Regions from separate parts of the Mesorhizobium sp. WSM4308 genome, predicted to be linked through region 2. Evidence: predicted binding sites of a transcription regulator. Region 2 holds the regulator's gene; the other holds the start of a gene.

Region 1 (15,523 bases), on a different contig from region 2:
GATCTCAGCAGTCTGGCCGACCCTGTGCCACCGGCCGACAAGGCTGCCAAGGAAAAGGTGGCTAAATATGTTGTGCCGACCAACGAGCTCATCACCGAGACGGGTTCCCCCATCACCGTCGGCCCGAACCGCGCTTGCCCGACACCCATCGTCCCCCTGACCGACGATTTCGACAAGCTGCGCAAGGCAGCAAGCGAGATGACCGAGTGGAACGGTTCGGGCACCAATGTCTCCGAAGGCCTGTCGTGGGGCATGCGGGTGCTGTCGCCCGCCGCGCCCTACACCGATGGAGCGCCGTGGAAGACGCGCGGCATCAGCAAGATCGTGCTGTTGCTCACCGACGGCGAGAACGTTGTCTATGGCGCCAGCGAACAGCCGACAAAGTCCGACTACACATCCTATGGCTATCTGGCGGGTGGCCGTTTCGGATCGGACGATCAGACCGCCGCGGCGCGCAATGTCGACGGCTGGACCAAAAGCGTTTGCACGCAACTGAAGAACGAGGACGTGCAAATCTACACCATGGTGCTGCAATCCGACACCGCCGCCAACCGCGCGCTTTACAGTGCCTGTGCATCCGACCCGAGCGGCTACTATGCCGTCAACGACCCGGCCAAGCTGCCGGACGTTTTCCAACAGATCGCCAACAAGTTCTCAAGGCTGCAACTGACGAATTGAGTGTTCGCCCCGCCAGGTCCAGGCTGAATCCGATGGGTCGGCTGATCAACTCGTGTGGACGACGACCTTGTCGACCGTCTCGGGGAAGAAGGCGGGCGCCGCGTGGCGCTTGCCGAACATCATGTCGTACTGGATGAGCCGGAAATCGCGGATCGCCGGGTCGATCTCCTTCTGGCGCGACCAGTCGGGCGTGGCCTCGCCGGCCGGGGTCAGAAGCAGGTTGCGGTCGACGACGCGGTAGCGCTCCCGCATCTCGCCCAGGAAGCCGGTGTAGTAAGGATGGCTGATGCCGGCAGCGGTCAGGATATGATAGGGCAGGAAAGCGGGGCTGACCGCACCCAGGTTCTCGACCGGACCGGAGCGGTTCGACCAGATGATCAGCGGCGTCTGATGATGTTCAAGGGCGGCTTCCGGCGTCGGTTCCTTGCGCGGCGCGACATTGTCCTTCAGGAAGCCGGTTTCGACATAGACCGGTCCCAGCGGCGGCAGATGGTCGCCGAAGAAGGCGATCACGGTGGGGCGGGAGCGTTTCTTCGCCCATTCGACAAGGCGTTCAAGGCCGCGGTCGGCGTCGGCTGAGCCCTCGGCGTAGCTGAGCAGCGACTCGCGCGCCCACTGGCTGATCGGTGCCTGCACTACGTGTGTCGGATTGTAATAGCGGTTCGGCTCGTAGGGACCGTGGTTTTGCAGGCTGACGGCAAAGAAGAACACCGGGTCGTCGCTGGCGTCGGCCTCGCTGATGATCTCATCGGTCATCGCCGCGTCGGATGCCAGCGGCCCGCGCTTTTCCATGGGCGGCAGCGTCTCTTCGGATTTGAAATCGTTGAAGCCGAAATCGGCATAGACCGCGCCACGGTTCCAGAACCAGTTGGTGCCGGGATGGATGGCGCGCGCCCGGTAGCCCTGGCTCTTCAGGAAGGTTGCGAGCGAAGGCGTCGGCGTGCGCACATATTGCTGATAGGGGATGCTGCCGGCTGGCAGGAATGCGTTGGAAAAGCCGGTCAGCGCCTCGAACTCGATGTTGGCGGTCATGCCGCCGAATTCGGGCGAGAACATCGAGCCCGAGCGCAGCGCCCGCACATTGGGGATCGGGTCGGGCGTGATGCTGACGCCGGGCAGCTTCGTCGGATCCCAGAAGGATTCACTCATGACGATGATGATGTCGGGCTTCTCGGCCGGCACCGAGACGGTCACATCCGAGCGGTCGATCGCCGCGATCGCCTTGTCCGTGTAGCCCGGCGGAGCCGAGACATGCGCCATCGGCACGTTGAGCGCGAAGGCGAGCGCAAAGCCGTTGGAGGCATAGTTTTCCTTCTGGTCCCACATGATCGGGATGATCTGCAGCCGATCCCTGGTCCAGGAGAAGGTGGCATAGTCCATGATCGAGACGAAGAAGGCGAGCATCGGCACCGCCAGCGTCAGCCGGGCAAGGCGGCCCTTGTGGCTGAGCGCTGGAACCTTGCGGCGCCACAGCCGCCAGCCATAGACGAGCAGCGACAGGCCGGCGATGATGACGACGACCATGGCGAGCGCGGTCATCGGTCGGTCACGTACCAGAAGCGGCAGCAGCGCGAAGATCTGGCGAGCGTAGAGAAAGTCAGTCGGGTAGAGCGGATCGCCGAGATAATGCGATTTCTGATGGCCGACAAAGGCTAGCGCCAGCGTCAAGGGCGCGACGATCATCAGGCTCTGATGGCTGCGTCCCAGAACGGCGTCGAGACCGATGAGGATCAGCGCGAACACGACGATGGTGGTCCAGCCCGGCTTGAGCGGCTGCAGGAAAAAGGAAACGGTGCCGGCAACGTCACCGCGCACGATCAATTCGATCGCGAACACCAGGATGGCGGAGATCGCGAGGCTTATCAGCCCGTAACGGACGACCGGCCATCTCCGGCCGGGCAGATAGCCGGTGGACGGATCGTCTTCCAGGAATTGAGGCGCAGCTTTGCTGGCGCGTTTTGAACTCTTTGCCACTTTAACTTCCCACCCGGCGACAACCCAAGTCACGCGATTGTCATATAATTGTCACGCAAAGCTAGCGCCTGTGGCGGAAATAAGAAGAGCCAGCGAACGATTCGTGAGCGGTTTTCATCAGGAGTGATCGCCAAAAAGCCCTTTCGGAACAGGCACTCGGCCTACGGTTCGCAACTGGGGCCGGGTTGAACCGGGCTTGACTTGGCGGCCCGCCTTGCGCCACAGGCAGGGAAAATTCGTGTTATCGGCAAGTAAAACCAGTCTTCGGGAGCCCACGCATGGCCGTCGCATTCACCTTTCCGGGACAAGGCAGCCAGGCTGTCGGCATGGGCAAGGATCTCGCCGACACCTTTCCCGAGGCACGCAGGGTTTTCCAGGAAGTCGATGACGCGCTCGGCGAAAACCTGTCGAAGCTGATCTGGGAAGGTCCGGAAGAGACCTTGACGTTGACCGCCAACGCGCAGCCGGCGCTGATGGCGGTTTCGCTGGCGGCGACCAGGGCGCTGGAAGCGCGCGGTTTCTCGCTGAAGGACAAGGTCGCCTATGTCGCCGGCCATTCGCTGGGCGAATATTCGGCCCTTGCCGCCGCCGGTTTCGTTTCCGTCGCCGATGCGGCCCGGTTGCTGCGCATTCGCGGCAACGCCATGCAGGCAGCGGTACCGGCCGGCGAAGGCGCCATGGCGGCCATCATCGGACTGGAGCAGGCGGATGTCGAAGCGGCTTGCACCGAGGCCGCGCAAGGCTCCGGCCATGTCTGCCAGATCGCCAACGACAATGGCGGCGGCCAGCTGGTCATTTCCGGCGCCAAGGCCGCGGTCGAGCTGGCGGCGAAACTGTGCACCGAAAAGGGCGCCAAGCGGGCGCTGATGCTGCAGGTCTCGGCACCCTTCCATTCGGCGCTGATGGCGCCGGCGGCCAATGTCATGCGCGACGCGCTCGCCGGTGTGACGAAGCATGCGCCGGCGGTGCCAGTAGTGTCCAACGTCACGGTGACCCCGACCAGCGACCCCGACGAGGTCGCCCGGCGCCTGGTCGAGCAGATCACCGGCCGCGTGCGCTGGCGCGAAACGGTCGAATGGTTCGGCGCCAATGGCGTCACGACGCTTTACGAGATCGGCGCCGGCAAGGTGCTGTCGGGCCTGGCACGGCGCATCAACCGCGACATCGCGACATCGGCCGTCGGCACGCCGGCCGATGTCGAGGCCGCGTTGGCCGCATTCGCATAATCCACTGGCGATTTGACCCCACCCGTGTGAAGGGTGTTTTCTCAGATCAGGAGACGAAAATGTTCGAACTGACCGGCCGCAAGGCACTCGTCACCGGCGCATCGGGAGGCATCGGCGAGGCGATTGCCCGCGTGCTGCATGCGCAAGGCGCCATTGTCGGCCTGCACGGCACCCGCATCGAGAAACTGGAAACTTTGGCGGGCGAACTCGGCGATCGGGTCAAGCTGTTCCCGGCCAATCTGTCGAACCGCGACGAAGTCAAGGCGCTCGGCCAGAAGGCGGAGGCCGAACTCGAAGGCGTCGACATACTGGTCAACAATGCCGGCATCACCAAGGACGGCCTGTTCGTGCGCATGTCGGACGCCGATTGGGACTCCGTGCTCGAGGTCAACCTGACCGCCGTTTTCCGGCTGACCCGCGAACTCACCCATCCGATGATGCGCCGCCGCCATGGCCGCATCATCAACATCACCTCCGTGGTCGGCGTGACCGGCAATCCCGGCCAGGCCAATTATTGCGCCTCAAAGGCCGGCATGATCGGCTTCTCCAAATCGCTGGCGCAGGAGATCGCCACCCGCAACATCACCGTCAACTGCGTCGCCCCGGGCTTCATCGAATCGGCGATGACCGACAAGCTCAACGACAAGCAGAAGGAGGCGATCATGGCGGCGATTCCGACGCGCCGCATGGGCACGGGTGCTGAAGTGGCGTCCGCCGTCGCCTACCTCGCCTCCAACGAAGCCGGCTACGTCACCGGCCAGACCATCCATGTCAATGGCGGTATGGCCATGATTTGACGGATATGGCGGGCCTGTGAAAAGAGACCATTTCACCTTGGACCTCAGCCATTTTTCGTGTAATGCGGCCCGCAACCCGGCGGTTCGGGCAAAAACCGGTTCGTAGCCGTTGCGTTTCCGGCAGGACCATCTTTCAGCTTGATTAGCGGCATTCTGCCCGCTAACGAAGACAGACAAACAAAAGACGAGGATGCCCCAAATGAGTGACACCGCAGAGCGCGTCAAGAAGATCGTCATCGAGCACCTTGGCGTCGATGCCGACAAAGTGACGGAGCAGGCGAGCTTCATCGATGATCTGGGCGCTGACAGCCTCGACACGGTCGAACTCGTCATGGCGTTCGAAGAAGAGTTCGGCGTGGAAATTCCCGACGACGCGGCCGAGACCATCCTGACCGTCGGCGATGCCGTGAAGTACATCGACAAGGCGTCGGCCTGAAGCTTTCCGCAGTCATCACCGGGGAGGACCTGCGATGAGGCGTGTCGTCGTCACGGGCCTTGGGTTGTTGTCGCCATTCGGCATGGGCTTCGAGCACAGCTGGAAGGAACTTCTGACCGGCCGCAGCGCGGCCAAGCGCATCACCGAGTTCGAGGTGGACGATCTTGCCTGCAAGATCGCCCACGTCATTCCGCGTGGTGACGGCAGCAATGCCACCTTCAATCCCGAGGCCGTGCTCGAGCCGAAGGAATTGCGCAAGATCGGCGACTTCATCCTGTATGGGATTGCCGCCGCCGACGAAGCGCTGAAGGATTCCGGCTGGGAGCCCAAGACACACGAAGAACAATGCGCCACAGGCGTGCTCATCGGTTCTGGCATTGGCGGCATCGAGGGCATTGCCGAGAACGCGATAATCCTCAAGGAGCGCGGTCCGCGCCGCATCAGCCCCTTCTTCATCCCCGGCCAGATCATCAATCTCGTCTCCGGCCAGGTTTCGATCCGGCACGGGCTGAAAGGCCCGAACCATGCCGTGGTCACGGCCTGCTCGACCGGCGCGCACGCCATTGGCGATGCGGCCCGCCTGATCATGTGGGGCGATGCCGATGTCATGCTCGCCGGCGGCGCCGAGGCGCCGGTGACAAGGCTGTCGATCGCCGGTTTCGCCGCCTGCCGGGCGCTGTCGACCGAGCGAAATGACACGCCGCAAACGGCGTCGCGTCCCTATGACCGTGACCGCGACGGCTTCGTCATGGGCGAGGGCGCCGGTGTTGTGGTGCTGGAGGAACTCGAGCACGCCAAGGCGCGGGGCGCCAAGATTTATGCCGAGGTGACCGGCTACGGCCTTACCGGAGACGCCTATCACATCACCGCACCGGCCGAGGACGGCGATGGCGCTTTCCGTTGCATGACCGCGGCGTTGAACCGGGCCAGGCTTGCGCCCGCCGATGTCGACTACATCAACGCGCATGGCACCTCGACCATGGCCGATACGATCGAACTCGGCGCTGTCGAGCGGCTTGTCGGCAATGCCGCGTCGAAGATTTCGATGTCGTCGACCAAGTCGTCGATCGGCCATCTCCTGGGCGCGGCTGGTGCTGCCGAAGCGATCTTTTCGATCCTTGCGATCAGGGACAATGTCGCGCCGGCGACCATCAATCTCGACAAGCCGGAGCGCGAAACCGCGATCGACTTGGTGCCGAACAAGCCTCGCTCCCGCCAGATCGACGTGGCGCTCTCCAATTCCTTCGGCTTCGGCGGCACAAACGCTTCGCTTGTGTTCCAGCGCTACAATGGCTGATCGTCCGGCTGCCGGGCGATGCCTCGGCATGTCGTCAATTTTGCCATATTCGCCCCTACTCTGCCGCGGGGGATTCGTTGAGAGATCAAACGGTAGGGCGAGATGAACACAAATCCGGCGGGCAATGGAGAAGTCGGGCAACGGCCGGCGAACGATACCGGACCGATCGTGCCGAAGACAGCCAGCGAAGCCTTGCGGCCGGAAGCCGGAACGCCGCCGCCGAAGCGCTCGCGCGCTTCGCGCAGCCAGGTCGTCGTGTTCATGAACTTCGTCATCTCCCTGGTGATGCTGATGGTTCTGGCCGCGGGCGCGGCACTTTACTTCGGCAAGCAGGAGTTCACTGAACCCGGTCCCTCGGCCAATGGCGACACCTTCCTGGTCAAGCCGAACACCGGCGTCCAGGACATCGCCGACCAGCTCGAGCGCCGTGGACTGATCAGCGACGCCCGCGTCTTCCGCCTTGGCGTGCGTGCTTTCGGCAACGATTCCGCGCTCAAGGCCGGCGAATACGAGATCAAGCCCCGGGCATCCATGCGCGACATCATGGAGCTTTTGAAAAGCGGCAAGTCGGTGATGTACTCGCTGACCGTTCCGGAAGGGCTGACGGTTGAGCAGGCTCTGCAGCGTATCGCCGATGAACCCGCCTTGAGCGGCGACATGCCGGCGACAACGCCTCCCGAGGGCAGCCTTGCCACCGACACGCTGCGCTTCACGCGCGGTGCGACGCGCCAGCAGATGATCGACAAGCTGGTGGCCGACCAGAAGAAGCTGGTCGACGAGGTCTGGCAGCGGCGCGCGCCGGACCTGCCACTGGCCAATATCGAGGACTTCGTCACGCTGGCCTCGATCGTCGAGAAGGAAACCGGCAAGGGTGACGAGCGTTCGCGCGTCGCCGCCGTCTTCCTCAACCGCCTGGCCAAGGGCATGCGGCTGCAATCCGACCCGACCATCATCTATGGTCTGTTCGGCGGCAAGGGAAAGCCCGCGGACCGCCCGATCTACCAGTCGGACACCCAGAAGCAGACGCCCTACAATACCTATATGATCAACGGCCTGCCGCCGACGCCCATTGCCAATCCGGGCCGCGCAGCGCTTGAGGCCGTGGCCAATCCATCGAAGACCGACGATCTCTATTTCGTCGCCGACGGCACGGGCGGTCACGTCTTTGCGGCGACGCTCGACGAACACAATGAGAACGTCGCTCGTTATCGTGCGTTGCAGAAGAAGCAGGCCGATGACGCGGCCAAGGCCGCCGCTGCCGCTGGTGCAAACGGCAATGCCGACAAGCCTGCTGCCGACAACCCTGCTGCCGACAAGCCTGCTGCCGACAAGCCTGCCGACGGCAGCACCGGTGGCGACAATGGCGACGCCGGCGGCGATGCGGGCGATGCCCAGTAGGCGAAGAAAGGCGTTGCCTGGAAGGCGACAGCCTGACATTTGAAGGAACGCCACGCGTCCGATTTCGACGCACCTACGGCGTGGTTATTTTCAAGCAGCACTTGCCCTGTCCGGAAACTGGTTTCGGGGTGATGCGCCAGGGATGTGCAGGCGACATGAATTTGCAGAGCATGACCGGATTTGCGCGTGCCGTCGCCGAGCACGACGGCACCTCGATCGCCTGGGAAGTCAAATCCGTCAACGGCAAGAGCGTCGAGGTGCGGCTGCGGCTGCCGCAAGGTTTCGAGCGTCTGGAGCCGGCGGTCAGGCAAACGCTGCAGAAGCGTTTCGCCCGCGGCAATTTCCAGGCGACGCTGACCATCGGCCGCGCCGCCGGCGCGCAGGCGCAACCCGTCGTCAACGAGGCGTTTCTGAAGGACCTTGCGGGTCTCGCCAAGCGGCTGCAGGAACAGTTCGGCGTTGCTCCCGCGACCGCTGACGGCCTGCTGTCGCTGCGTGGCGTGCTCGACATTCCCGAAACCGTGGAAACCGAAGAGGCGCGCGCTGTGCTCGACACCGCCATCATGGCCGCGCTCGACGTGGCGCTGAAAGGGCTCGAACAGGCACGGCAAAGCGAGGGTGCGGCCCTGGCTTTGCTGCTGTCCGCCCACATCGACGCCATCGAGGCACTGACGCTGCGCGCGGAGGCGGATCCGTCCCGCGAGACGGCGGCGATCCGTGAACGCATAGCCGAGCAGGTCAGGCTTCTGATGGACGCGTCCGCCAATCTGGATGCGAGCCGCCTGCACATGGAGGCGGCATTCCTCGCCACCAAGGCTGATATTCGCGAAGAGATCGATCGGCTGAAAACGCATGTCGCATCTGGCCGGGCGCTGCTTGAGGGCGGCGGTGCCGTCGGCCGGAAGCTCGATTTTCTGGCACAGGAATTTAACCGCGAATCGAATACGCTGTGTTCGAAGTCGAATGCCGCGGCCGTCACCGCGATCGGACTGGAGCTGAAGGCGGTGGTCGACCAGTTTCGTGAACAGGTCCAGAATCTGGAGTAGCCGATGGTCGCCAAGGAACCGATGGTTCCCAGGGATTTGGGATCCCGCATCCGCCGCCGGGGGCTGATGCTCGTCCTGTCGTCGCCATCCGGTGCCGGCAAGTCGACGATCGCGCGCAACCTCCTGGAAAGCGATTCCAGCCTCGAATTGTCGGTCTCGGTCACCACCAGGCCGCGCCGCGGCTCGGAGATCGAGGGTGTTCACTACCATTTCCGCACGATGCGCGAGTTCGAACGGTTGCGTGATTCAGATGCGCTGCTCGAGTGGGCGGAGGTGCACGGCAATTGCTATGCGACACCGCGCGAACCCGCGGAACTGGCGCTGGCGCAGGGCCGCGACATGCTGTTCGACATCGACTGGCAAGGCGCCCAGCAGTTGAAGGAGAAGATGCGTGCCGACATCGTCTCGATCTTCATCCTGCCGCCGTCGATGAAGGAATTGAAGGCCCGCCTGAAGCGCCGCGCCGAGGATCAGGAAGCGGTGATCGAGACGCGGCTGAAGAATGCCCGCAACGAGATCGAGCACTGGAAGGAATATGATTTCGTCATCGTCAATGACGATCTCGACCGCGCCTTCGCCGAGGTGCGCGGCATCGTCGTCGCCGAACGATTGCGGCGCGACCGCCGGCCGGGTCTCTTCGATTTCGTCTCGGGGCTGCTGGACGAGAAAACCGTCTGATTGGCTTCAGTGTGTCATGCCGTCGACCAGGATCAGATGGCGGCTGAGCGCGGCGTCGCGCACATCCAGCGCTGCAGCATACTCAGCGGATGCATACCAGCGCCGTGCCTGCTCAATGTCAGGAAATTCGACAACGATCAGCGGTGTGGGATGCCACTCGCCCTCCAGCGTATCCACCTGGCCGCCGCGTACGAGATAGCGCCCGCCATAGTGGGCAATGGAAGCCGCGGCACGCGAGCGGTATGTCTGGAATGCCTCGTGGTCGCGGATGGTGACATCGGAAATGATATAGGCAGGCATCTGGCTTCTCCGGCATGCTCGCCAGCCTATCTATGCCTGCATCGTCGCGATTCCAGAGCTGCCGGCGCTAAGCCGCATTGGTCAGCCGCACAAATTCCTCGACACTGAGGGTTTCGGCGCGGCGGGTCGGATCGATGCCCGCACGCTCCAGCAGGGCCTCGCCGCCGAGGCTTTTCACACTCTGCCGCAGCATCTTGCGGCGTTGGCCGAAGGCGGCTTCGGTGACACGGCCGAGTTTCTTGACGTCAGCCGGCAGGGGCGTCGGGCGCGGCTCCAGATGCACCACAGAAGAGGTGACCTTGGGCGGCGGCGTGAAGGCCTGGGGAGGCACGTCGAAGGCGATCCTGGCCTTCGTGCGCCAGCCGGCCAGCACCCCAAGCCGGCCATAGGCGTCGCTGCCGGGCTCGGCGACGATGCGCTGGGCAACCTCACGCTGGAACATCAGCGTCATCGAGGCGTAGAAGGGCGGCCAGTCCACGACCGTCAGCCACCGGACGAGCAGTTCCGTGCCGATGTTGTACGGCAGATTGGCCACGATGCGCACCTGACCGCTGGCTCCGGCGACCGCGGAGGCGAGGGCGGCGAAGTCGGTTTTCAGCGCATCGCCGGAAACCACCTCCAGCCGGCCGGGATAGTGAGCGGAGACTTCGGCCAATGCCGCCAGGCAGCGCTCGTCGCGCTCGATGGCGACGACCCGGAGGGCGCCGTTGGAAAGCAGCGCTCTTGTCAGGCCGCCAGGTCCCGGCCCAACCTCGATCACCGCGGTGTTCGTCAGGTCGCCCGCGCTGCGTGCGATCTTGCCGGTCAAATTGAGGTCGAGCAGGAAGTTCTGGCCAAGCGCCTTTTTCGCCTGCAGCCCATGGCGCTCGATGACATCGCGCAGCGGCGGCAGCCCGTCGATGCTCATGCGTTCGGACCCCAAACGGAATCGCTCATGCCGCCGCGGCCTTTTTGTCGGTGTCGGCGAGCGTTCTGGCGAGCTTCAATGCGGCGATCAGGCTGTCCGGTCGTGCAGTGCCCCTGCCGGCGATATCAAAGGCGGTGCCATGGTCCGGCGACGTGCGGATGAAGGGCAGGCCGAGCGTGACGTTGACGGCATCGTCGAAGGCCAGCGTCTTGGCCGGGATCAACGCCTGGTCGTGATACATGCAAAGCGCTGCATCGTAGCCTGCCCGCGCCCGCGCATGGAACAGCGTGTCGGCCGCCAGGGGGCCGAAAGCATCGATGCCCTCGGCGCGCAGGATGTCGACTGCCGGCCGCACGATATGTTCGTCCTCCAGACCCATCGAACCGCCTTCGCCGGCATGCGGATTGAGGCCGGCAATGGCCAGCCTCGGCCTGGCGATGCCGAAGCGGCCGGCGAGGTCGGCCGCGGTGATGCGCGCGGTCGCGACGATCAGTTCGGTGGTCAGGGTCTTCGGCACCTCCGCCAGGGCGATGTGGATGGTGACGGGAACCGTGCGCAGGTCCGGGCCGGCCAGCATCATGACGGGCATTGCCTCGACGCCACTGTGCCGTGTCGCCAGATGCGCCAGATATTCGGTGTGGCCGGGAAAGCGGAAACCGGCATCGTAGAGCGGCTTCTTGGCGATCGGGCAGGTGACCACGGCGGCGGCGTCACCGGCAAGGCAGGCGGCGACCGCGCGATCGATTGCCTCGACGGTTCCGGCCGCGTTGGCCGGATCCGGCCGGCCGGGGCTGTCGATGAACTGGGCTGCCAGTGGAACGATCGGCAAGGTGCGGGCGAAAGCCTGCGCCGCCTGTGCCGGTGTCGTCTCGACGATCGGCAACGACACGCCCAGCCGGCTTGCCCGTGAGGCGATCAGCGCCGGATCGGCCAAAAGATAAAAGGCGGGCAGGCCGACCGCCTCGCGCGCCAGGAAGGCGGCGATGGCAATTTCGGGGCCGATGCCGGACGGATCGCCGACGCTCAGCGCCAGCGCGGTCATCGCGCTCTTCACGTCAGCGCTTGACGATGCGGGCTTTCGCCTTCAGCTCGTCGACATATTTCTTGCTGAGATCGTCGGCGGCCTTGTCGTTCGAGCCTTCGCTCTGGAACACCATCTGGGCCGTCTTGTCGTCGGACACTTCGCGCGACGAGCAGATGCCGATGAACTCGACGCCGCGCTCGGTCTCGCGCGTGGTGGTTGCTCCACCGACCTTGGTCGCCTTAATCTGCTCGGCCCAGTCCGGCGGCAATTGCGGCGCCAGCACCCGGCCCAGATCGCGAACGGTGACGTCGATCAGGCCCTTGGCGAATTCGCGCGTCGTGTTGCAGCCGTTGAAGCGGGCGCGCATGGCATCGGCCTCGCGCTTGCGCTTGGCCAGCGTCGCGCTGCGTTCGGATGCCGGGACGACGAAGATGACCTGCTGCAGCATGTACTCGGTGGCGCTCGGTTTGGCACCGCCCTTGTCGAGCATGCGCCTGACCGCATCCTGCTCGGTCACGCTGCCGCCTTCACCGGAACGGTAACGCGCGCTCAAAGCCTGGTTCCAGGCCATCTGGGCGCGGATGAATTCCTTGAAATGATCCTTGCCGACGCCGGATTTTTCCATCACGCCATCAAGCTGGCCGAGCTGCATCTTGTTGTTGGTGGCAAAGCGCTGATAGGCCGCCTCGACCTGAGCGTCGCTGATGCGTATGCCAAGCCGCCTGGCTTCGGCAAGGCGCAGCGTCTGGTCGATCATTTCCTGGGCGGCATCGCCTTTCTTGCGCTGCAGCTTCAGGAAGGCGGCGCGGTGCGCGATATCGCCTGACGTGACTGGTACGTCGTTGACGACGTATTTGATCTCGCTGGCGAAAGCCGGCGGCGTCATGATCGTCATCGACACGGATGTCGCCGCCACAAGCAGCGCGAACCCTGCTGAAAAGAGGTATTTCCTCATCATTAGCATCCCAATTCTATCCCGGTTCCGCCCATTTCGTCCTCTTCCGGGTGCGCGAATCCGTGCCAGCCCTATGCGGCGAAACGATGTCTCGCCGGCTACTGGATGGAGTCGATCGCGGTGGTCGACGAGCCGAAGTCGCCGAGCGTGCGGAACGACAGGTTGAAGCCGATACTCTGCGTCACTTCCCTGGTGTTCAGGTCGCGCGACTGCGAGTACGTCATCAGATAGGTGAAGCAGGAATCGTTGTAGGCGAAGCCGACCCCATCCTTGACCAGCAGGCTTTGCTGCAGATCATAGGTCCCTGTCCCGAACACGCGCCAGTTTTCGGCAAGATGCGTGGACGCACCGAGCGTCACCTCATGCCGATCGGTCGTGAAACCGTAGAGCGGCTGGGCCTGGATGAAAGCGTACTTGGCGCTGAGCGACACCGGCAGGCCTGAATAGGCTGCCTTTACCTCGGCGCGGCGAACCTCGAAAGTCTGTTCGTCGAAGCGGCCGCTGACGGAAGCCGCGAACCCGTTCGGGCTGCTGATGCCAAACAGGCCGACATAGTCGGACTTGGTGTCCTCAAGGCCCGAATAGGCGCCGACATTGACCAGATCCGGCGCGGCGAAGGAGTTCTCGCCGCCGATCTGGTAGGATTGGCCGAAAATGGCATTGGTGCCCCAGCCGTTGATATAGGAGCCGGAGTAGCGGAAGCCGACATTGGCGCGCGAGCCGCCTTCGATGCGGTCATAACCGGAGAATTTGTCGCGTTCGAACAGGGTGGTCGCGTCGAACACCATGCTCTGGGCGTCTTCATTCGGAATGGCGAGGCCGCCGACATATTGTTCGTTCGGACGCAGGAACAGCTGCGCCATCGGCTCGACGACGTGGCTGGAGCCGCTGGCCATGGAAAACAGCAGTGGCCAACGCATCTCGAGCCCGGCGGTTGCCATGTAGCGGGCGAACGACGAACGCATATCGTCGTTGGCATTTATCAGCGGATTGTCCGCCATATGGTTGACCGCGGCGAGCGAACCCGATGACGCATTGAGATAGTCGACGTCGCCCTGCAGCGCCAGCAGCGGTGTCAGCACCAGCCCGTCGTCGGTCACGAAAGTCCGCTTCCATTCGGCCTCGGTGGTGAGGCGGCCGGATTCGCCTTCGATGCCGCGCACGCGCTGCACGGGCGTGCCGGCGTTGTAAGGAACGTTGAAAGTCTCGTCGAGATCATCGCGGCGGATGACTCGCGTATTGACATTGAGCGACAGTTGGCCGCCGGCGACCGACATGTCAGGAATATACGCGTAGTCGAGCGACGGCAGCACCCAGGGCTGCTGGCCGCTTCGCGCGGCCGCATTGTCGTTCGGCGTGTCTTCCTGCACATCGAAGTGCATGGCGCGCACGTCAAAATAGTTACGGCCGTTGAGACCAGTCAAATAAACCGACGACTGGTGGACGGCGGCGTTGTATTTGTTGATGTTGTAGGTGTTGGAGAAATTCTTGTCGGTCTGCAGCAGCACGTCCCAGCCGAAATTCCAGCGTTCGTTGATGGCGAACTGCCCCTGCGTGCCCATCATGCCGCGGAACTTGTTCGGATCGCCTGCCGCTCCCGAATCGACGTTGTGGCCACCGGAGGTCGGGAAAGCGGTGGTATCAAGGAAGGCGTCCGGATCGCGCTGCTGAATTCCGGCGATCTTCAAACTGTATTGGCCATTGTTGAAGCGCTGGCGCCACTCGGCCTCGCCGAGGAAACCCTGCTTGGTATAACCGCTTCCCGACACCGTCAGGTCATATGTCGGCGAAAGCGCGAAATAATAGGGAACCTTGACGCTGTATCCCAGATGGCTGTTGTAGCTGATGCCCGGGATCAGGAAGCCGCTCTTGCGCTTCACCGTCGGGTCGGCGATCTCGAAAGCCGGCAGGTAGGCGAGCGGAAAGCCGAAGAATTCGAAATTCGCATTCTCGAAGCGAACCGTCTTCTTCTCGCCATTCCAGATGATCTTCCTGGCTTTCACGCGCCAGGTCGGAGCCTTGTCTGGCTTGTCTTCGCACGGTTCGCAGGCGGTATAGACGCCATTGTGGAAGGTGGTCAGCACGCCGCCCATGCGCTCGGCGCTTTCAGCGGCGAAATAGGCCTTGTCGATGGTTTCGACGCGCAGCGCGTTGACGAAACCGTCGGCGAAATCGTCGGTGATATCGATATGCTGCGAATTGATCTTGGTGCCGTCGCTGTTGACGATTTCAACATTGCCGGTGGCAACCATCCGCTTGGTGTTGCGGTCGTATATGACCTTCTGGGCGACGAGGCGGTTGCCGCCATAGTCGATCTGCACACCACCGACGGCGGTCACCGTCTGGTTGTCGTTGTTGTAGACCAGCGTGTCGGCCGCCAGCAACATCTGCGAGCCGGACGGAACATTGGTCGCCATCTTGCCGACTTCCTGCGCGAACGCGGGCAACGGCACGGCGCAGGCAAGCAGGCACGCCAAGGCGCTCGCCGCATAAAGGCGCGCCAAATGGGCCTGCCTGCTGCTGGGCAAGAACGCCTCCCTCACTAGCCGTCTTCCTTGTATAGCAGGAAAGTCACCCCGAAGAACATAGCTACCACGACTGGCACCGAGGCGGCTATGGCAGTCGGCACGAACCCCGCCACGCCGAATGCCTTCACCAGCACCGAAACGACATAAAGCAGAAACCCGGCAACGACGCCACCCAGAATCATCGTTGCCGATTGTCCCATCCTCGCAAATCGCATTGAAACTGTTGCCGCAATCAGCGTCATGGCGACGAGGAGGAACGGCAACGCCACCAGCGAATCA
Region 2 (15,523 bases):
TGTTGACCGGCAGCAGCGGCGCGCGGCTGAGCGCGATCTGGAACAGGTCGCTGGCCCGGAAAGCCGCATAGAGAAAGCCCGCGGTCGAGGATCGCGATGCGTTGATGACCTCCGGCGCGGTTTCGACGTTGAGCCGCACGAAAACCAGGAAGCCGGGGAAGGTCTGTTTCGCGCCTGTGCCCTGGCCCAGTTGCACCAGCCCGCTCGCGTGCTGGCGGTCGTCGGCCATCGCCTTTTCGATCGCCGCGCGCCGCACCGCTTCGCTGAACATGTCGTAGCCGATGCCGCTCTGGTTGGACGGATCCAGCGGCTCGAAGAGCATGATGGGCGCGCGCCAGGGCTGCGTCGTGTCCGGATAGACCGGATGGCTGGCGCCAAAATCGTGCAGGATGTCGCGTTCGACCGCCGCCTCGTCACCTGTCTTGACCAGCCTGAGGAATCCGATGCCACGCAGGCCGGCGAAATTGTTGTCGATGTCCAGCGCGTTGAAAAACGCCTTGAACTCGCTCTGAGAAATATCCCCATTGCGGGCGTCGAACAGGGCCTGTGTCGACCGCAGCAGCGACAAATGCAGGTCGATACGGCTCTCGATCCGGTTGAGGGCGTCGTCGGCCGCCGCCTCGAACTTGATGCGGGAGGCTTCCTGTGTCGCGAAATAGGCGAACCCCGCCATGGTCATGCTGATCAGCGCTACGGCGATGAACGCAACGATTGGAAAGAGTTTCTTCAACGGATGATGCGGTCCATGAGCAATACCGGACCTTTATGGGCAAGTCATCAGGCCAACACAATGGCAAGGCCAAGCCATCGCGATCACTGGCATATCACGTGAGCGGCAACCGGCCATGCCGATCAGCCCATTTCGGGCCGTCGGCAGGCCTCAGGCGGCGATCTTCAGCGCACCCGGCCCGGGGATGGCGCCCGGAGGACATTTGCCCAGGATGATCATGCCCAGCACCTCGTCCTGGGTGACATCGGTGGTACGAGCGGTGCCGACGACCTGGCCGTTCTTCATCACGCAGACCCGGTCGGCCAGCTCGAAGACATCGTGGATGTCGTGGCTGATCAGGAAGATGCCGATACCATCGGATTTGAGCTGCCTGACCAGTTCGCCGACCTGCGCCGTCTCCTGCGGACCAAGGGCTGCCGTCGGCTCGTCCATGATCAGGATGCGGGCGTTGAACAAGATCGCGCGCGCGATCGCCACCGACTGGCGCTGGCCGCCCGACAGCTTGATCACCGGCTCCTTGAAGCGCTGGAAGCGCGGATTGAGCCGGCCCATCACCTTGCGCGCCTCGGCCTCCATGGCAACGTCGTCGAGCGTGCCCCAGCCGGTCATCAGCTCGCGGCCGAGGAACAGATTGGCGGCGGCGTCGACATTGTCGGCCAAGGCGAGCGTCTGGTAGATGGTCTCGATGCCGTATTTCTTGGCGTCTCGCGGGTTGGAGATCGAAGCCTCCTCGCCATTGACGAAGATCTGGCCGGCATCGCGCTTGTAAGCGCCCGACAGGATCTTGATCAGCGTCGATTTGCCGGCACCGTTATGGCCGAGCAGCGCCACGACCTCGCCGGGGAAAAGATCGATCGAGGCATCGTCGACGGCGCGGATGCCGCCAAAGGCGATCGAGATGTTGCGCATGTCGATCAGCGGCGTGCCAATGGGGGCAGTTGTGGGAGCGATTTTGTCGGCCATGATCGTTTCTCCCCTAAACCCGCTTGCGATAGACGGTGTCGAGCCACACCGCGATGACCAGCACGGCGCCGACGACGATGCTCTGCAGCGGTGAGTCGATGCCGAGCAGCACCATGCCCGACTGCAATGACTGCATCAGAAGCGCGCCCAGCATGGCGCCCATCACCGTGCCGGAGCCGCCGGCGAGCGACGTGCCGCCGATGACGGCGGCGGCAATGACCAGAAGCTCGTCCAGCGTGCCCAGCGCATTGGTCGACGCGTTGAGCCGGGCCGACGAGATCGCCGCGCTGACCGCGGCCAGCACGCCCATGATCATGAACACCTTCATGGTCACCCAGCGGGTGTTGATGCCGGCAAGTTCGGCCGCCTCCGGATTGCCGCCAATGGCGAAAACATAACGGCCGAAACGCGTGCGCTTGGTGATGAAGGTCATGATGATGCCCACGGCCACCGCCATCAGCACCGGTATGGCAATGCCATGCGCGATGTACAGCCCGCCTTCGGGAACGGTAATGCCGTTCTGCTGGGCGTACTGGCGCACGATGCCGATCGGCCATGGATAGGAATTGGCGATCCAGACGGCGCCAAGGATAGCGGCGCAGGCAACCACGCCAAGCAAGGTCTCGGCCCAAACGGGGCGCAGCGGAAAGTGGAACCGCTTGCGCTGCGACCTGCCGTTGAGCAGCATGAAGGCGACCGCCACACAGGCGACGACACCGACGATCCAGCTGGCGGTGGCGCCGATCGAGCCGCGTGGTCCGCCGCCCATCAGCTGGAAGGTCGTGTCGAGCGGCGCGACCGTGCGCCCGCTGGTGATCAGCCACGCCATGCCGCGCCAGACCAGCAGGCCGCCCAGCGTCACGATGAAGGCCGGGACCTCCATATAGGCGATGATGAAGCCCTGGAACGCGCCGATCAGGAGACCAAGCGCCACGCCGGCCGCCAGCGCGATGATCCAGAGCCAGGGGTTTCCAAGCTGGAAACCGACGACGCGGATCAGGAATTCGGCCTGCGCCACGCCCATGATCATGCCGATCACACCTTCGACGGATCCGACCGAGAGGTCGATGTTGCGCATGACGATAACCAGCACCATGCCTGTCGCCATGATCGCGACCGACGAGGTCTGCACCGACAGGTTCCACACATTGCGCGGCGTCAGGAAAAGCCCGCCCGACAATATGTGGATGCCGACCCAGATGACCAGCAGCGCGCCGATCATGCCGAGCATGCGCGTATCGAGCTCGGTAGCCTTGAGGAACCGTCCGACGGCGCTGAGTTCGGATGCACGCGCCCTGTCCGCTGCCGTGCTGCCGACCGGTTGATTAGAGGTCGTGTCGGTCATGCTGTCCTCCCACCGGTTTACCGTCTGACGCGGGTACCGAACATGGATGCTATTTGCTTTCCGCGGTCATTTGAAGCGGGAAGCCCCTCGAGAAACGCCGCGGCTTTTGGGCCGCGGCGTCGATATCGAACGGTATTGCGCCGTTTAGTTGCAGGCGGCGACGCTGCCGGCGGCAACGCCCGCGCAGACTTCGTCCTTCTTGATCCAGCCGGCATCGATGACGACGTTGAGATTGTCCTTGGTGATGGCGACCGGGGTCAGGAACAGCGACTTGACGGTGTTGCCGCCAGGCGTCGTGAAGTCCTTCACACCGGCGATATCGGTCATCTTCTTGCCGTCGGCCAGCTGCGAGGCGATCTCGGCGGCGTTCTTGCCGAGTTCGCGCGCGTCCTTCCACACCGACACGGTCTGGGTGCCGAGCGCGATACGGTTCAGCGCGGCATGGTCGCCGTCCTGCCCCGAGACCGGCACGGTGCCGGCAAGCCCCTGCGCCGTCAGCGCCGCAACGACGCCGCCGGCGGTGCCGTCATTGGCCGCGACGACCGCGTCGACCTTGTTGTCGTTGGCGGTCAGGAACTGCTCCATGTTCTTCTGGGCGTTGGCAGGCAGCCAGCCGTCGGTATAGGCCTCGCCGACATTCTTGATCTTGCCGCTGTCGATGGCGGCCTTGAGCACTTCCATCGAGCCTGCGAACAGGAAGTCGGCATTCGGATCGGCGCCCGAGCCCTTGATGAAGACATAGTTGCCTTCCGGCTTGGCCTTGAACACCGCGCTGGCCTGCAAACGACCGACTTCCTTGTTGTCGAAGGTCAGGTAGAAGACGTCCTTGTTCTCGATCAGGCGGTCATAGCCGACGACCGGAATGCCTTCGTCCAGCGCCTTCTGCACGGCCGGGCCGATGGCCGAGGCATCCTGGGCCAGGATGATCAGCGAATTGGCGCCCTGCGAGATCAGGCTCTCGACATCGGTAAGCTGCTTGCCGGGATTGGACTGCGCGTCGGCGGAAATGTACTTGTCGCCGGCGGCCTCGATCGCCTTCTTCATGGCGGCCTCGTCGGTCTTCCAGCGCTCTTCCTGGAAGTTGGACCACGAAACGCCGATGACCTTGTCTTTCGCCTGCGCGACCGACGCAAGCGTCAGCGACATGGCGACACCCGCCAGGATGGCGGCCGTGAATCTCTTCATGATATTCCTCCCTGCGCCGCGTATGGCGCGACCAAACTGGCCCTAAGGCCGGCACAGAGGCCCTATTTTTTCGAGCCCCGAAAAAACACTGATCCAACACCGGAACGCTGTCAACAACGATTCTGATGGATTTTGATGTCCCTCTGAATTTTTTTCGAGCTTCGCAATAAATAAATGACAGCACCGGCCGCTTCTGCCAGTATTTGACCGTGTCGCCGGCAGCGTTCGAGGGAGGCCGGAAGGACCGCGGCGACCGGGAGGATGTGAAAAAACATGTCGGTCGGAATCCGCCACGACGATCTGCGCCGGCGCAACCGCGCGATGGTGATCGCGGCCGTGCGCCAGGCTGGCCGGCCCTCACGCACCGAGATCGCCGCGACCACCGGCCTCAGCCATTCGACCATATCGGCGATTTCCTCAGACCTGATCGGCGAAGGCATCCTGGCCGAGGGCAAGCCGAGCGAGGCCGGCGCGCTGAAACGCGGCAGGCCGCAGGTCGGCCTCGGCCTCACTCCGGAGGCCGCGGCTGTGATGACCGTGGTGCTGTCGCTGAATTTCCTGTCGGTCGCAGTCATCGACTATGCCGGCCAGGTGATATCTGAAGAACAGCGCCGGCTGGACACGCTGACCATGTCGCGCGAGGCGCTGATCGGCGAATGCGTGGCCATCGTAAGGCGGCGCCTCGAAGATCCCGACATTGACGTGCGCAGCGTCGCCCGCATCGCGCTGGCGATCCAGGGCATCACCGATACCGAGGCCCGGGCGATGCTGTGGTCGCCGATCACGCCGCAGACCGACATCGCCTTCGCCGACATACTCGAAGCCGAGTTCGGCATCCCCGCCACCATGGAAAACGACTGCAACATGATGGCGGTGGCGCTGCGCAGGCGCGATCCCGAGCGCTACCGCGACGACTTCATCGCCATCCTGCTTTCGCACGGCATCGGCATGGGGCTGGTGCTGAAGGGCGAGCTGTTCACCGGCACCCATTCCTCGGGCGGCGAGTTCGGCCACATGATCCATCGGCCCGGCGGCGCGCTCTGCCGCTGCGGGCGGCGCGGCTGTGTCGAGGCCTATGCCGGCAATTACGCCATCTGGCGCAATGCCAGGCAGCTCGGCGAGGACACCGAGCCGGTGGCCGATGTCAGCGACGCGCAGATGCGGGCGCTGGCCGCGACGGCACGGGAACGGGACGGACCCGAGCGCGAAGCCTATCGCAAGGCCGGCGAGGCACTGGGTTACGGCCTCGGCAGCCTGTTCGCGCTGATCGATCCGGCGCCCGTTGCCATGGTCGGCGTCAGCGCCGCCGCCTTCGATCTCATCGAGCCGGCATTGCGCGAGGCGATCGCCCAGACCGCTGGTGGCCAGCACTCGGAATCGATCTCCTTCGACACCGAACCGAACGAACTGCCGCTGATCCGCGAAGGTTGCGCCATGCGCGCGCTGACCTTCGTCGACCAGGAGATTTTCGCGCCGGGCGTGCAGGCAAGAACGGGTGCCGGAAAGAACGTTGCCTGACGGTCAGGACGAAACTCGATCATTCTGAACGACCGCGTTCGGCCCGTTGCGACATCAATTGGCAATGTGTCTGCCTGTATGATCTGCTGATGTCCCGTTCGTTGGTGATCAACTTCAACATAGATCAGGCCGAGTTTTACGGCCTCGTCCATCGTGTTCGCAACTTCGGCGAGGACGTCTACCGCTTCCTGCGAACCAACGGCTGGGGCGAAATTATTATCGGCGAGGTCGACGCGGCCACTACGCAGCTGATCATTCGAGACATCAAACATTCAAAGCTCCAGCGCGTTGCTGTATGGGTCGAAGAGGAGATGAGGCGGCAACATCTGTTGGGAGAAGTCGAAGTCCGCTGATCACCCTCTTCACGGCATTGGCGACTACCTGCTGATTGGAGTTTCGATCTTGGAGCCTCATCCCGATTTTATCGGGATGAGGCAAGCTCTAGTCTTCCCGGATCGCGTAGCCCGCCCCACGAATGGTACGGATGACATCCGGCATGCGACCATTGTTGACCGCCTTGCGCAACCGGCCGACATGCACGTCCACGGTACGCTCGTCGATGTAGATCGTCTCGCCCCAGACATTGTCGAGCAGCTGGCTGCGCGAGAACACGCGGCCAGGATGGCGCATCATGAATTCGAGCAGGCGGAATTCGGTCGGCCCGAGCCGGATCTCGCTCTTCTTGCGGTAGACCCGGTGCGATTCACGGTCGAGCACGATATCGCCGACCTTGAGCACGCTGGACAGCACTTCCGGCTTGGCGCGGCGCAGCAGCGCCTTGATGCGGGCCATGAATTCCGGCGTCGAGAACGGCTTGACCAGATAGTCGTCGGCGCCGGTGGAAAGCCCGCGTACACGGTCGCTTTCCTCGCCCCGCGCGGTCAGCATGATGATCGGCAGCCGCTCGGTCTCGGGCCGCATCCGCAATCGCCGGCAGAGTTCGATGCCGGATACCGCCGGCACCATCCAGTCGAGCACGAGCAGGTCGGGCACGTTCTCCTGCAGGCGGATTTCGGCTTCGTCGCCGCGTGTCACCACCTCGACCTGGTAACCCTCCGATTCCAGATTGTAGCGGAGGAGCACGCCGAGCGGCTCCTCGTCCTCCACCACCATGATGCGTGGTGCGATCATCGGTTGGTTACCCCTGCGCTCAGGCCGCCGGCGCCGACATCGCCGTCTCGTCCTGTTTTGGACGGTTGGCGGGCAGCTGCGTGCCGGTCAGGACATAGTACGCATTCTCGGCGATGTTGGTCACGTGGTCGCCGATGCGTTCGAGATTCTTGGCGCAGAACAACAGATGCGTGCAAGCCGTGATGTTGCGCGGATCTTCCATCATATAGGTCAGCAGTTCGCGGAAGACGGAGGTGTATTTGACGTCGATGCGCTCATCGTCGGCGCGCAGCTTCGCCAGTGCCGCGGCATCGCGCGCCGCATACTCCTCGATGACGCCCTGCACCTGGATCAGCACCAGCTGCGCCATGGCGTCGATGGAATGCGACAGGTCGCGCGGCGTGGCGCTGAGGCCGACAGTACCGACGCGCTTGGCGATGTTCTTGGCAAGGTCGCCAATGCGTTCGAGGTCGCCGGCCATGCGGATCGAGCCGACGACATGGCGCAGATCGTCGGCCATCGGCTGGCGCTTGGCGATCAGCGTGATGGCGCGGTCGTCGAGTTCGCGCTGGCGCGCATCCATGATGGCGTCGTCGGAGACGACGCGCTGGGCGAGCGCATTGTCGGAGTTCAGCAGCGCCTTGGTGGCGCCGCCGACCATCGAGCCGGCGAGATCGCCCATGTCGCTGATCAGCCTGCTGATCTGTCCGAGATCCTCGTCGAAGGCTGCGACTGTGTGTTCGGCCATGATCCTGGTCCTCGTATGCGTGCGATCAGCCGAAGCGGCCGGTTATGTAGTCTTGCGTGCGCTTCTCGCGGGGCGACGTGAAGATCTTCTCGGTGCGGTCGAATTCGACCAGTTCGCCCAGATACATGAAGGCGGTCTGCTTCGAGACGCGCGCCGCCTGCTGCATGTTGTGGGTGACGATGACGATCGTATAGTCGGCCTGCAGCTCGTCGATCAGCTCCTCGATCTTGGCGGTCGACAGCGGGTCGAGCGCCGAGGCAGGCTCGTCGAGCAGGATGACTTCAGGCTTCACCGCCACGGTGCGGGCGATGCACAGCCGCTGCTGCTGGCCGCCCGACAGGCTGAGGCCGCTAGCATTGAGCTTGTCCTTGACCTCGGTCCACAGTGCCGCGCGCTTGAGCGCCTGCTCGACGCGGCCGTCCATCTCGGCCTTGCTGATCTTCTCGTAGAGCCTGACGCCGAAAGCGATGTTCTCGTAGATCGACATCGGGAACGGCGTCGGCTTCTGGAACACCATGCCGATCTTGGTGCGCAGCAGGTTGAGGTCCTGCGAGCGGTCGAGAACGTTCTGGCCGTCGAGCAGCACCTGGCCCTCGGCGGTCTGCTTGGGATAAAGCTCGTAGATGCGGTTGAAGACGCGCAGCAGCGTCGACTTTCCGCAACCCGACGGGCCGATGAAGGCGGTGACGCTGCGCTCGGGCAGCGACAGCGTGATGTCCTTCAGCGCCTTCGACTGGCCGTAGTAGAAATTGAGGTTCTTGACCTCGATCTTGGCCTTGGTCGCCGCCTCTGCGGCGATCGTCATGTCTGGAGACAACATCTGGCTCATTTGTCCTCTCTGCGTCCGGTCAGGCTGCGCGCAAAGATGCTGAGCGCGAGAACCGTCAATGTGATTATGAGTGCACCGGTCCAGGCCAGCTGCTGCCATTCCTCATAGGGGCTGAGAGCGAACTGGAAGATGGTGACAGGCAGGCTGGCCATCGGCGCGTTGAGATTGCTCGACCAGAACTGGTTGTTCAGCGCCGTGAAAAGAAGCGGTGCGGTTTCGCCGGAGATGCGGGCGATGGCCAGCAATATGCCGGTGACGATGCCCGAAAGCGCGGCACGATAGGCAACCGAGCGGATGACCACCCAGCGCGGCGCGCCGATCGCGGTGCCGGCTTCGCGCAAGGCGTTGGGCACCAGGTTGAGCATGTCCTCGGTGGTGCGCACGACGACGGGGATGACCAGGATGGCGAGTGCCACGGCACCGGCGATCGCCGAGAAATGCCCCATCGGCCGCACCATCAGCTCATAGACGAACAGGCCGATGATGATCGACGGCGCCGACAGAAGGATGTCGTTGATGAAGCGCACCACCGTGGTGAGCTTCGAGAAGCGACCATATTCGGCCATATAGGTGCCGGCCAGCACGCCGATCGGCGTGCCGACGATGATGCCGATGATGGTCATCACGATGCTGCCGTAGATGGCGTTGAGCAGGCCGCCGGCGTCGCCGGGCGGCGGCGTCATTTCCGTGAAGACCGAGAGGGAGACGCCGGCCAGGCCCTTGTAGAGCAAGGCGCCAAGGATCAACGCCAGCCAGGCAAGGCCGATGCAGGCGGCGATGACGCACAGCGCCATCATCACGCCATTCTTGCGCTTGCGGCTCTGGTGAAGCGATGCGGCCGTCGACATCGGTCAGGCTCCCGTGCGGGCGTCGATGCGCATCAGCATGTAGCGGGCGATGGCAAGGATCAGGAAGGTGATAACGAACAGGATGAGGCCGAGCGCGACCAGCGAGGAAGTGTAGAGGTCGCCGACCGCTTCGGTGAATTCGTTGGCGATGGTCGCCGAGATGGTCGTTGCCGGCGCAAACAGCGACGTCGAGATGCGGTGCGCGTTGCCGATGACGAAGGTCACCGCCATCGTTTCACCGAGGGCGCGGCCGAGGGCGAGCATGACGCCGCCCATGATGCCGATGCGGGTGTAGGGAATGACGACCCGGCGCGTGACCTCCCAGGTCGTGCAGCCGATGCCATAGGCCGATTCCTTCAGCACCGACGGCACCGTATCGAAGACGTCCTTGGTGATCGAGGTGATGAAAGGCAGAATCATGATGGCCAGGATCATCGCCGAGGTCAGCAGGCCGATGCCGTAAGGAGGGCCTGCGAACAGGCTGTTGAGGCCCGGAATGCCGTGGAACACGCTGATGATGAAGGGCTGCACCGTCGTCTGCAGAAACGGCGCCAGCACGAACAGGCCCCAGATGCCGTAGATGATCGAAGGGATGCCCGCCAGCAGTTCAACCGCCATGCCGATCGGACGCCGCAGCGGGCGTGGGCAAAGCTCGGTGAGGAAGATGGCAATGCCGATGCCGAGCGGCACGGCGATCAGGATGGCGATGGCCGAGGTGATGATGGTGCCGTAGATCGGTGCCAGGGCGCCGAACTTCTCCGTCACCGGGTTCCAGCTTTCGCTGGTCAGGAAGGAAAAGCCGAAGGTCGACAGGGCTTGCCAGGAACCGGCAAACAGCGAGATCGCAACGCCGCCGAGCAGGACCAGCACCAATATCGCGGCGGCGCGGGTTGTCGCGTGGAAGATTGCGTCGGTCAGTGCGAACCGTCGAACGGTGGCATCGCGCGAACTTCTAACGGCTGGCAAGGCTTCCTGGACAGCGCTCATGTCAAGCTCGGCTCTTTCGGTTGAAGGAAAAGGAGCGCCGCGGGCGCGGCGCTCCTTTGAAGGATGTTACTCGCCAACGTAGACGGGCTTGCCGCCGGCCTGGATGTCGGCCTTCCACGAAGCCTTGACTAGGTCGACGACGCTGTCGGGGATCGAGACGTAGTCGAGCGCCTTGGCGGTTTCCTTGCCGTCCTTGTAGGCCCATGCAAAGAACTTCAGGGCTTCGCCGGTGGCAGCGGCATCATCCGGAGCCTTGTGGATCAGGACCCAGGTCGAGGCAGCGATCGGCCAGGTGGTGTCGCCGGGCTCGTTGGTGATGATGACGTTGAAGTTCTTGGCGCCCTTGAAGTCGGCATTCGAAGCGGCAGCGCCGAAGGATTCGAGCGACGGCTCGACGACCTTGCCGGCTGCGTTCAGCATCTTGGAGTAGGACAGGTTGTTCTGCTTGGCATAGGCGTATTCGACGTAGCCGATGCCGCCGTCCGTCTGCTTGACGGTGTTGGCAACGCCTTCGCTGCCCTTGGCGCCGACGCCCGTCGGCCATTCGACGGCGGAGTCCGAACCGACCTTGTCCTTCCAGTCGGGCGAGAGCTTCACCAGATAGTTGGTGAAGTTGAAGGTGGTGCCCGAGCCGTCCGAACGATGCACGACGGCGATCGCGGTCGACGGCAGGGTGAGACCGGGGTTCAGCGCCTTGATCGCGGCATCGTCCCAGGTGGTGATGGCGCCGAGATAGATCTGGGCGAGCGTCTTGCCGTCGAGGACGAGTTCGCCCGGCTTGACGCCGGTCAGGTTGATGATCGGCACGATGCCGCCCATCACCATCGGGAACTGCACGAGGCCGTTCTTTTCCAGATCGGCGTCGGACATCGGCTTGTCGGTGGCGCCGAAGGTCACGGTCTTGGCGATGACCTGCTTGATGCCGCCGCCCGAACCGATCGACTGATAGTTGAGGCCGATGCCGGTGTCCTTCTTGTAGGTGTCGGCCCACTTGGCGAACACCGGATAGATGAAGGTCGAGCCAGCGCCGGAAAGATCAGCTGCGATGGCTGCGGAAAGGGTGAAGGTAGACGCTGTAGCCATTGCGATCGCAACGGCCGCCGAGCGGATGAAATGTCTCATGTGGCCTGCTCCTGTTCGGAAGATGGTCTCTCGGCGCCATTCCAAACCAGCGCCCGCTGAGGCCAATAGCCTTGGATTATTACAGTCGCATGACAGTTTCGTGTCAGCCCGGTAACGCGTCGCCGGCTGTGCAAAAGGCGGTCGCGTCGGATGGCCGTGGCCTGATCCGGGTTTGCGCCCGGAATCAGGGACTTGAGCCATCCACCGGCCGGAGCCGCCGCCGGATTCGACGGGGCTTTCTCGGATGAAGAAAATCCGGACGGGAGCGCGTTGCTCAAGGCCAGAGCGTGTCATGGCCGGGCCATCGCCAAAAACAGGTCCGTTGGGGTAGGTTGACGCTGTTTGTTGCCGGCGGTCGCTGCTCCCGCCCGTAACTGCAAGGGGCGGAATTCGATTTTGCCATTGTCCCGGCTCGGCGCCGGCTTTGGTATGGTGCGATCGCACCATAGGCATTGCACGCAGGGGTAGCAGCATCATCCGCGATTGATTCGGATCCTTGGAACCGGGCGACGCCGTGCTATCCCGCGTTGCGCTGGACCTGGCGGCCGGCGCCGAGCCAGCGCTCGACTTTGTCCAGCAGGGCCCTGGGGCTGATCGGCTTGGGCAGATAGTCGTCCATGCCCGCCTCTAGGCAGCGTTCGCGATCGCCCTTGAGCGCATGCGCGGTCACGCCGATGATCGGCACATGCGTGCCGGTTTCCTGCTCCAGCCGGCGGATCGCGGCGGTCGCCTCGAGCCCGCTCATCTCCGGCATCGAGACATCCATCAGGATCATGCATGGATTGAGCTTGCCGAAAGCCTCGAGCGCCTTGCGGCCATTGCCGACGATCTCGAAACCATGGCCGGTCTCGCCAAGGATCTGGGTGAAGACCATCTGGTTCACCTCATTGTCCTCGGCCACCAGTATATCCAGCCTGTGTCCATCACCGCCAGTGACGGGCAGCCGAGGCCGAACCGGCGGCGGCTGCAATTGCGCGCGTTGTTCGGACAGCGCCAGCGGCGGCGGCTGGGGAGCATTGGGCCTTTCGGCTGCGAGCGGCTGGACGGCCTGGCTGTCCGTGGCGTGGCGATGACGCTGGATAGTCGCCACCAGCGTCTCCAGAAGCACCGAGGAGCGCGCCGGCTTGATCAGCTGGGCGTCGATGCCGAGATCGCGGTAGCTGGTGTTGGCGAGCGACTGGTCGACCGAGGTCAGCATGATGATGGGCGTGTCGGCTAGGCCTTCGGTGCTGCGCACGACACGCGCCATTTCGGCGCCGCTCATCTCGGGCATCTGGTAGTCGAGCACGACGCAATCCACACGCACGCCATAGGCGGCGGCCGCGATCAGCACCTTGAGGCCCTCCGCGCCGCTTTCGGCCGCGCAGGAATCGAACGTCCACGAGGTCATCTGCTCGGTCAGGATGGCCCGGTTGACGGCATTGTCGTCGACGATCAGCACGCGTGCGCCCGTCACATCCACCGGCATGATGCGCTGCCCGCTCTGTCCGGCCCTGGGCAGCGTCACGGTGAACCAGAAGGTCGAGCCCTTTCCCTCGGCGCTCTCGACGCCGATGGTGCCGCCCATCAGTTCGACCAGCCGTGAGGTGATGGCAAGGCCAAGCCCGGTGCCCTCGTGCCGACGTGTCGAGGAGGTGTCGACCTGGCTGAATTTTTCGAACACCAGCTTCAGTTTTTCCTCGGGGATGCCGATCCCGGTGTCGGTGACCGAGATCGTCAGCCTGGTTCCGGTCGGAACCCTCTCACCGGTCACGTCGACCAGCACATGGCCTTCGTCGGTGAATTTCACCGCATTGCCGACCAGATTGGTGACGATCTGCCGGATGCGGCCGACATCGCCGATGAACAGGCTTTCGAGCCTCGGCTCGACACGCACGATGAGTTCGAGATCCTTTTCCTTGGCGCGTGTCGACACCAGCGTCGCCACGTCCTCGATCGCCTCGGCAAGGTTGAAGGGCGCCGGATCGAGCACCATCTGGCCGGCATCGATCTTGGAGAAATCCAGGATGTCGTTGATGATCGTCAACAGCGCGTTGCCCGACTTGACGATGATGTCGGTGAACGTTTTCTGCTTGGGATCGAGATTGGATTTGGCCAGGAGTTCAGCCATGCCCAGCACACCGTTCATCGGCGTGCGGATCTCATGGCTCATATTGGCGAGGAATTCCGACTTGGCGCGGTCGGCGAGCACGGCACGCTGGCGCGCCTCGCTGAGCTCCGCCTCGCGCATTTTCAGTTCTGTGATGTCGGTGGTCGATCCGATCAGGTAGAGCGAACCGTCCGACGCGATCATCGCGCCTTTGCGCGCGAACTGATGCCTGACGCTGCCGTCGGCAAGCCGCACCGTCTCCTCGACCTCCTGGGTGTCGCCGGTGCGCAGCACGGCGAGATCGCCGGCCACGAAAGCCTCGCCGTCCTCCCCGAAAATCTCGATGTCGGTCTTGCCGATCGCATCTTCCCTGCTGAGACCGGTCAGATCGCACCAGCCCTTGTTGACATAGAACTGCCTAAGATCGGAGCGCTTGGCGTAGATCGACACCGGTACATTGTCGATCAGGCTGCGGAACACCTCGTTCTCGCGCATGCTCTCTTCCAGAGCCTTCTCGCGCGCCTTGACGTCGGTGATATCGGTGCTGGAGCCGACCAGATGCACCGATCCGTCTGTCGCCACCAGGCGGCTCTTGCGCGTCATCAACTGCCGCACCGTGCCGTCGCTATGGGTGACAGGTTCTTCGACCTCGAGGCCCTTGCCGGTTACGACGACCTGGGTGTCGTCATGGCTGTAGCCTTCCGCGTCTTGTGTGCCGAACAGCTCACGGTCGGTCCGGCCGATGACGTCTTCCTTGGCGATGCCGGTCAGCGCGCACCAAGCCTTGTTGACGAATTCGATGCTCAGGTCCTGCGCCTTGATGAAGGCGGCCACCGGCAACTCGTCCATCACGTGGCGGAAGAGATCGATCTGGCGCATCGAGTCGCGCAGCGCCGCCTCGCGGCTCTTGATGTCGGTGATGTCGACGCGCACGCCGATGAACGTCCCGTCATCGGTGCGCATGTCGTAGACCTGGTACCAGCGCCCATCGGCATTGAGGCGCTCGTAGGAAGAATTCGGCAGGTGGTAGCGGGCCAGTATGCTGTCGAGCCAGCGTTCGGGTTCGACCCCGTACAGCCTGTCGATCCCGGCATCGCCGCTCGAGCGGAAATAGCCGACCGACTGGCCGAATTCCAGCGCCTCGCGGAAGCTGCAGCCAGGCTGCCAGAAGGGCTTCAGCGCCGGCAGCGTGTCCTGCAGTTTGCGGTTGGCGAAGACGAACTTGTCGTCGCGGTCGTAGATGATGACGCCGGCCGGCAGCGATTCCAGCACGCTGGCTAGGTACTTGCGTGCGTCCTGTGCCTCGGTCTCACGCCCCTTCATGTCGGTGACGTCGACATAGGAGATGAGCCGCTTGCCGCCGGGCAGCGGTGCCAGCGACGCGACAAGCGTGCGCCCGTCATTGTGCGGCAATTGTCTGGAGCCGGCGACGCCGGCCCTGATTTCGGCTTCGCGCTCGGCGGTATGACGTTGCCAGGCAGCGTCATCGGCGCCGTAAGGGTCAATGGCGCGGCTGGCTTCCATGAGTTCGCGAAAGGCCGAGCCGATCCCGGCGCGGCCTGGATCGATCCTCCAGAAGTCGTAGAAGGCGCGATTGATGACTTCGGCGCGCATATCGGCATCCAGCACGAGAACACCGATCGGCATCTCATCGACCATGGTGCGGAGATTGACGAGGGTCTCGGCGATTTTGGCGTTGGCGCCTTCGATCTCGGCGTCGCGACGCTTGAGTTCGGTAACCTCATAGTAGGTCAAGAGCCGCTTGCCGCCGGACAGCGCCGTCACCGAGAACATCATCGTCCTGCCGCCGGCATGGACAAATTCGCGAGGCGCGACGGAGCCGGCGCGAATCTCCTCGATACGGCCGGCGAGGTAGCGCTGCCACTGCTGTTCGTCGATATCGCCATAGATGCCGTTGCGGCGGTTGAGTTCCATCAACTGGCTGAAGGGAGCGCCAACGGTTACAACCCCGTCCGGAATGCTGGACAGGTCGCGATAGGCCTTGTTGACGATCAGCGTGTCGAGCTTGCCATCGAGCAGCACGACGCC

Evidence for each region. Region 2 encodes PhoB, which activates phosphate uptake and scavenging genes when phosphate is short. Its sites were predicted from a motif close to TGTCATNNANCTGTCAT; they were not measured.
Region 1: CK227_RS19240 (LTA synthase family protein) is a predicted target of PhoB. The motif match lies at 2,691-2,707, and genes of this name have one in related genera.

What each region holds. Positions count from the first base shown of each region.
Region 1 covers NZ_NSFW01000010.1:16,445-31,967, forward strand. The annotation lists gene CK227_RS19235 (pilus assembly protein) at 1-678, shown strand, start outside; gene CK227_RS19240 (LTA synthase family protein) at 724-2,652, opposite strand; gene fabD (ACP S-malonyltransferase) at 2,931-3,878, shown strand; gene fabG (3-oxoacyl-[acyl-carrier-protein] reductase) at 3,938-4,675, shown strand; gene CK227_RS19255 (acyl carrier protein) at 4,875-5,111, shown strand; gene fabF (beta-ketoacyl-ACP synthase II) at 5,146-6,408, shown strand; gene mltG (endolytic transglycosylase MltG) at 6,511-7,806, shown strand; gene CK227_RS19270 (YicC/YloC family endoribonuclease) at 7,962-8,852, shown strand; gene gmk (guanylate kinase) at 8,874-9,530, shown strand; gene CK227_RS19280 (DUF1330 domain-containing protein) at 9,537-9,830, opposite strand; gene rsmA (16S rRNA (adenine(1518)-N(6)/adenine(1519)-N(6))-dimethyltransferase RsmA) at 9,898-10,737, opposite strand; gene pdxA (4-hydroxythreonine-4-phosphate dehydrogenase PdxA) at 10,763-11,779, opposite strand; gene CK227_RS19295 (peptidylprolyl isomerase) at 11,793-12,725, opposite strand; gene CK227_RS19300 (LPS-assembly protein LptD) at 12,815-15,259, opposite strand; gene lptG (LPS export ABC transporter permease LptG) at 15,259-15,523, opposite strand, start outside.
Region 2 covers NZ_NSFW01000003.1:223,778-239,300, forward strand. The annotation lists gene CK227_RS06845 (CHASE domain-containing protein) at 1-730, opposite strand, end outside; gene CK227_RS06850 (ATP-binding cassette domain-containing protein) at 881-1,693, opposite strand; gene CK227_RS06855 (sugar ABC transporter permease) at 1,707-3,038, opposite strand; gene xylF (D-xylose ABC transporter substrate-binding protein) at 3,183-4,223, opposite strand; gene CK227_RS06865 (ROK family protein) at 4,497-5,741, shown strand; gene CK227_RS06870 (hypothetical protein) at 5,831-6,094, shown strand; gene phoB (phosphate regulon transcriptional regulator PhoB) at 6,183-6,872, opposite strand; gene phoU (phosphate signaling complex protein PhoU) at 6,892-7,599, opposite strand; gene pstB (phosphate ABC transporter ATP-binding protein PstB) at 7,625-8,428, opposite strand; gene pstA (phosphate ABC transporter permease PstA) at 8,425-9,276, opposite strand; gene pstC (phosphate ABC transporter permease subunit PstC) at 9,280-10,263, opposite strand; gene pstS (phosphate ABC transporter substrate-binding protein PstS) at 10,330-11,385, opposite strand; gene CK227_RS06905 (PAS domain-containing protein) at 11,903-15,523, opposite strand, start outside.